DNA from 3 places in the Paenibacillus sp. 4624 genome. Region 2 is predicted to be linked to each of the others. Evidence: riboswitches for the same ligand, from Rfam matches in the RefSeq annotation. Region 2 holds a riboswitch; each other region holds the start of a gene.
What was found. A riboswitch is a leader RNA that binds a small molecule or an ion and turns the genes downstream of it on or off. The one in region 2 is predicted to bind cobalamin.
Positions count from the first base shown of each region.

Region 1: linked by a shared signal. The riboswitch ahead of cobJ (precorrin-3B C(17)-methyltransferase) and the one ahead of nikB (nickel ABC transporter permease) in region 2 are both predicted to bind cobalamin.
Region 3: linked by a shared signal. The riboswitch ahead of ABIE27_RS22335 (ABC transporter substrate-binding protein) and the one ahead of nikB (nickel ABC transporter permease) in region 2 are both predicted to bind cobalamin.

Region 1 covers NZ_JBNDJR010000002.1:472,302-474,574, reverse strand. Annotated here, with positions in the region: gene cobJ (precorrin-3B C(17)-methyltransferase) at 1-1,503, opposite strand, end outside; cobalamin riboswitch at 1,881-2,069, opposite strand; gene ABIE27_RS06460 (uroporphyrinogen-III synthase) at 2,245-2,273, opposite strand, start outside.
Region 2 covers NZ_JBNDJR010000012.1:28,167-30,439, forward strand. Annotated here, with positions in the region: gene nikB (nickel ABC transporter permease) at 1-910, opposite strand, end outside; cobalamin riboswitch at 1,034-1,228, opposite strand; gene ABIE27_RS24210 (AraC family transcriptional regulator) at 1,327-2,163, opposite strand.
Region 3 covers NZ_JBNDJR010000010.1:235,386-237,658, forward strand. Annotated here, with positions in the region: gene ABIE27_RS22330 (histidine phosphatase family protein) at 1-257, shown strand, start outside; cobalamin riboswitch at 436-565, shown strand; gene ABIE27_RS22335 (ABC transporter substrate-binding protein) at 966-1,961, shown strand; gene ABIE27_RS22340 (FecCD family ABC transporter permease) at 1,958-2,273, shown strand, end outside.

The sequences.
Region 1 (2,273 bases), on a different contig from region 2:
AATCTGGTGCTCCGGCGTATACTCAAGCTCGCCGTCCTCGCTTGCGCACTGCGCCAGCAGGGCCATCTGAGCGGCGGTGAACTTTTTGTTGCCCACGCCAGGCGACACGCCGATCTCAAAGAGCGGCGCCTTGCGCCCAGGCACGGGCACAGCAGCGGCTACGCCAAGCACCGCTGCGCCGCTCGCGCCCTGCGCGCCCGCTGCCGCCGGGCCTGACGCTGCCGCGTCCAGCCAGCGGCTTGCCGCTTCGCCCGCGAGCGCACCGCCTGCCGCGAGCCGCGTCAGCGCCTCGGCGGCAAGCTCGGCTGCGCCGGCGCGTGGCGCCACAGCGGCAGCGCGCGGTGCGGCCTCTGCCGCCGCGGACGCGGGCCGCTCTGCGGCAAGCACGGCGGTGCCAGCACCGCGTGCCGGGCTTGCCGCAGGCGGGGTTGCCGCCCATGCGCCTGCGGGCGGCTGCCCTTGCGGAGCCGTGCCCGCTCCGGCGCTGGCGCCGCGCAGGGCTGGCTCCGCCGGTGGCGCGGCCTGGGCATCGCGGGCCGCGCCATCGCCCGTTGCCTCGCCGGAGGCGGCAGCGCGGGCCGCGCCACCGCCCGTTGCCTCGCCGGAGGCGGCAGCGCGGGCCGCGCCATCGCCCGCTGCCTCGCCGGAGGCGGCAGCGCGGGCTTCTTGTGCGCCGAGCGACCATGGCTCGGCTTCGGTGCGTAGCCGCTCATGGGGCCTGAGCGGCTGTTCCGCGGAGTTCAGCGTATACTTCCGCTGATATCCGCGCGGGGTGACCATGAGTCCTTCGTACATCATGGTCGAGGAATTACCGATAATCACGGTGGTTAACATACCGATATCGTGATTCAGCATCTCCTCCAGCGTTGTCATGACCACGTCCTGACGCTCCCGATATGCACTTTTGACCAAGCCAACAGGTGTCTTCGGATCACGGTAACGAAGCAACATCTCTTGCGTCTCTACAATCTGGCGTGTACGCCGTCCACTGCGGGGATTATACAGAGCAATAACAAAATCGGCCGAAGCCGCTGCCTCAACCCGCCGAATAATGGTTTCCCATGGTGTCAGATGATCGCTAAGGCTGATCGTACACGCATCATGCATAACAGGCGCACCAAGCAAGGACGCACACGATTGAATCGCCGACACGCCAGGAATAACCTCAACAGCTACGCCAGTATCCGGCTTCCAGCCTTGCTCAATGAGCACTTCGTACACAAGCCCTGCCATGCCATACACCCCGGCATCCCCACTGGAGATTACGGCAACAATATGGCCCGCTTCCGCTTGTCTAACCGCTTCCTGTGCCCGGCTGACTTCCTCCGTCATGCCTGTACGTACAATGGCTTGTCCATTCAACAAAGGCCTGATCAGATCCACATAGGTGTTATATCCAATGATGACCTCGCTCTCCTGCAACGCATCTAGTGCCCGTTTAGTTATGTGCTCCATCGCACCTGGACCGAAACCGATGATCAGCAGCTTGCCTTGCTTTTGCATACCGTTTTCCCCCTCACTCCACTTGTCATACGATTAACGCTCAACCTTGTTTATCTAAAAGGTCCACTTCAAGAAAGTTTCTCCTTAACGCCGATCCAAAGTTTTTGCAATACAGATTTGTTTCTTTCACCTCATTGCCCTGTAACTCATCATTTCTTCTGCTCAACTCGGCAACTTCGTTCCTGTCCGAAAAACAAAAAAATCCCATCCTAATCACGGATGAGATACGCATGTACTTACACTCGGGAAACTTGGCCTGTAATACCCCAAAATAAGGAATCACAGGCAACCATAACAGCCCATATGGAGCCTCACAGGACAAACCACAGTTTGTCCCTTTCCCGAACTTATCGTACACCACTCCTTTCCGCGAAGGGTTTGGTGACACATGCAAGGTAGGTCTCCTGGCTCTGGATCATTAGCGTCCTTTCCTGTCTTCCCCGTTGTACCGAGTGACTTTCATGGAAAACGCTTCACCATTACAGTGGCGGGACCGCTCGGGACTTGCACCCGATTCCCTGTTACCTCTTGCTTTATGCAAGAGCACCTTGCTGCTTTCATATTGTCTTCATCATACCATCGGTCAGGAAATAATGTCCACGCTTCTCAAGATTGTCCTCTACATTAATTTTGGATAAAAATGAAAAAAAGATCCCGATCCGTAAACGGATCAGAACCTTTACATATCATTACAGAATAGAGCCACTTCGGGCATCTCTTGCCCTATGAATGCTCTCTTTATTATTCTTCCCGGACACCCACCGGATTCG
Region 2 (2,273 bases):
TGACTGCCATCCAAATCACATACCCCTGTATCAGGGGATAGTCCCGAGTGAAAATGGCATCCACCGCCATCTGGCCTACCCCCGGCCATACGAATAAACTTTCCACAATCGCTGCTCCGCCAAGTAATGCTCCCGTTGTCATGCCCAGAAGTGTCACAATCGGCAGCAGTGAATTCGGCAAAATATGCTGCCAAATGATCATCGATTCCTTCACACCTCTCGCTCTTGCTCCCACCACGTAATTCTGGCCGATCTCCTCCAGCATGACTGCACGAATCTGCCGGCTGTATTGGGCGATCAGTGGAATAGCCAGTGTGACCGCAGGCAGGATCAGGCTGTGCCAGCCGGAATTACCCATAACGGGTAACAGCTTCAGCTGTACACCAAATACGAGCATCAGCAGCATGCCCAGCCAAAAGCTTGGCATGGATAGACCGGCAAACGAAAACAGGCGAATGACATAATCGAGCCATCGATTCCGGCGTACAGCCGAAAGAACTCCCAGCGGAAAGGAAATCAAAATCACCAGAAACATCGCACTCCCGGTTAACTTGAGCGTTGCTGGAAGGCGGGCCATTAACACATCCAGTACGGGACGGTCGTATTTATACGACGTACCAAAGTCTCCGGTGACCACTTGCCCTAGCCAGGTTCCATACCGAACAAGAAACGGCTTGTCCAACCCGAGCTCTGACCTCACCTGTCTGACCAGTTCATCCGAAGGTGTAACTCCAGTGGACATCAGCATCAGTCTGGCGGGATCTCCAGGAGACAGATACGTTAATAGAAATGTCAGGAAGGTGATTCCAAACAGAACGGCGACCAGTTGTACTAACCGTTTAACGATATATCTGCCCAATAATAAAACGCCCTTCCCCGGTTTAATGCGCGTGTACGCCATCATTCTCATTTATTTCAATCCAATTCAAAAAAGCGCCCTTCTCCGTTTCACGGGATAAGGACGCCTTAAATAAACAGATTTTCAGAAAAAATCATGCTCTTTAAACACCTTCCTATCTCCCGTAGGGTACTGCTGTGTTTGTCCAACCTGGCAGGTCTCCTGGCTTCAGCATCATTGCCATAACAGCTCCTTCCCGGTCTTCTCCAGACCAGTGGATATGCTGCCTGACTCCTCTGTTACAGTGGCGGGACCGCGCCGGCATCACACCGGACTTCCCTTTTAAGCTTCTACCCCAGCGGGTAGAGCACCAAGTTCCACGTATTCAATTCACTAAAAGTTGGTATCTGTTACACTTCTGTATCAGTATAGCGGCATACGGAATAATGTTCAAAACTTTTCTTTTAAAATTGAAATCATAAATGCGGCTAATACCGTACTCGCGAACCCTTGGGTGACACCCCTGTCACACGTTTGAACATTTTGGAAAAGAGTAACGGGTCAGTGTATCCAACGGAGTGGGCTACTTCACTCACAGACAACATCGGGTTGCGAAGCAGTTCCGCCGCACGATTCATGCGATACTCCAGGAAAAAGGCTTGTAGCGACTTGCCGTATCGCTCTTTGAACAACCCCGATAAATACGTTCGATCTAACCCGACAGCCTGTGCGATATCCAGAATAGTGGTACGCTGACTATACCGATTCTCCATAAACCGCACAGCCTGCCGAATATAAGTCTCTTTCGTCGACAGGAGGGGGTTTTCTTCTTCTTTGATCGGTGAGGATGCAATTAATGCTGCCATAAGTCGATATAACAGGCTTTGATGCATTACATCCCCTCCTGGAAGGGAACTCGTTCCAGCCTGAAGCATCTCGTCATACAGCGCTGCCATCATATTCGGTTCATGAGCAGTGAACACCGGGTGCTCCTCACTTAACTGCGCACGCTGCATAAAAGCCTTCGCCTGTACACCTCTGAAGCCAAACCATGAATATGTCCAAGGCTCTTCTGCATCGGCTTCATAATGAATGACCGTGTCGGGTAAAATGAGGAATCCTTGGCCCTCGCTCAGAGGATATTCACGATCTCCCATATAAACCGTACCATGACCCTCATGTACGTAATGCACGATATAGGAATCACGCACTCCCGGCCCCCAATAGTGGGCAGGATCACATGCCTCCCAGCCGTAAAATAACAAAACCAGTTCCATCTGCGTCCAGCCGGCAGAGACCACATTCATTTCAACTTTCCGACTCATGTTTCCCCTCCTTTCGACGATGAGGTTAAAGACATCTTAAGGCGAGCCCACATATTCTCTTATCTGTTCATACAATAAATTATAACAGGTGGAAGAAAGGAAATCTTGCT
Region 3 (2,273 bases), on a different contig from region 2:
CGTGGCGGACTTTCGCGGAACGAGTGGATTCTTTTCTGCACGAACATATCTGGTCGGAGCATTCACATAAACATTCACACAAGACACTTATTGTGACACATGGCGGTGTGATCCGTTATATGATGTCCCGGCTCATCAACGGCGTGGGGTTTTGGGATACACATGTCATCCCTGGACAGGCTATTCAGGTTGATCTTGAAAAGCAAGGGGATCACTGGCTTGGCAGACGAGTGAATTTTCCGTACATCGGGTTGTAAGGTGGTGCAATATACCCTATAATCACAACAGAAGTGTGACTCGGACGGACATATTTAGTGTGATGTGCTGAGAGGCCTGAACTGACGTGATTCGTGCGAAGAGCACTGCGAAAATGTTTGATCTGAATTAACCATCTTTAACGACCAAGGGTCCCTCGTGCAAAGCCAATGTTCAAGGTGAACAAGGACAAGTTATGGTGCGCACAAGGGTAAAATGGGGAAGCTGGTGCAAATCCGGCACGGTCCCGCCACTGTGAAACAGGAGCCATCCTGTAAGTCAGATTACCAGCCCTGGACGTACAAGCCGGTGTTCCTTCGAGGAAAGGACAACGTTTCGGGCCATTCTGTGCGCATGGACAGTTATCTGCTGAACATGTATCCGGAGTGCCGTATGCGAGACGTCATCCCTCATCCTTGTTTAAGGATCAGGGATTTTTTTGTTGTACACGATGTGGTGGAGTCATTTTATACACGTATAACGGAGAGTGCAGAACCAATTCGGAGAAACGAAGTGCTCGCCTGAAAGCTTTCTACAAGAAAGCTACATCGAAAGCATACGCTTATCACCGAATTTTTCCTTTTGAATAAGGGAATTAAAAAAAATCTGGGGGTAACAGCGATCGGAAAATGGTACTGCAATCGGAGTGGCATCGTGTATATAACAAAAGCAACAACAATAGTACAGATAGAGAAGGGGAGTTTAAATCAATGATTAAGAACTGGAAAGCACTCACATCCCTGTTGAGCGCAGCAATGTTGGCACTGGCGCTGGCTGGATGCGGTAATACCGCAACAAAAGAAGGAGCGGGCAGCTCACAGCAACCTGCACAGGAGCAGTCTCAAGAGCAAACACAAAAGGATCTTAAAACCCAATATCCACTGACCGTTACGGATGCAACGGGTGAGTCTTTCACTTTTGAAAAAGCACCAACCAAAATCGTATCCGTATCTCCGGCTGAAACAGAGTCTCTGTTTGCCCTTGGGTTGGACAATGAAATTATTGGTGTTTCCGATTATGATGATTATCCGGAAGCGGCAAAAACAAAAGCAAAAATGGGCGGTATTAACAAGCCGAATGAAGAATCCGTTATTGCAGCAGATGCGGATATCGTATTCGGAGGCATTTCATTGAGTGAGGATGCAGTGAAAAAGCTGCGTGATCTGGGCATCACCATTTTCAAAACCGATCCTAAATCCATTGACGATGTGATAAACAATATCGAAACATTCGGTAAAATTACCGATCATCAAGAGCAGGCACAGAAGCTGATTACACAGATGAAGCAGGATGTAACAGATGTAACCGAAGCGGTCAAAGCCGTAAAACCAGAAGATAAGAAAAAAGTATACATCGAGTTCTCCCCAGGCTGGACGGTTGGTAAAGGTGAGTTCATGGATGAACTGATCACCGTAGCTGGAGGAATGAATATTGCTGCTGATAAAGAAGGTTGGTATGAGATTAACGAGGAAAATGTGATTGCCTCCAACCCGGACGTTATTCTGTATACAAATGATGTTGTTGACGAAAATTCCAAAACGCTGGATCAGATTATCAAAGCACGTAGCGGCTGGGATCAAATTACGGCGATGAAAAACAATGCTGTGATTGGACTGGATGCCAACTTGCTCAGCCGTCCGGGCCCACGTATAACTCAAGGGTTGAAAGATGTTGCCAAAGCGATCTATCCTGACCTGTTCAAATGAGCAGAAAGCTGATCCTGTTCGGAACGATGGGTGTGGTGCTGCTGGTGCTTACCGTGCTCATCTGTACGGGCATTGGTTCAGTGGCGCTGCCCATCCGGGACATCGCTGGTATTCTCGTTCACAACATGCCATGGGTGGGTGACTGGATTACACCCGATTGGAGCAAGGCTGCCGAACAGATTATCTGGAAAGTGCGCTTCCCGCGTGTCTTACTTGCGATGCTCGTAGGTGCTTCACTAGCAATTGCAGGGGCGGGCTTTCAAGGTGTGCTACGCAATCCTCTGGCTGATCCATTCACACTGGGGGTTTCCT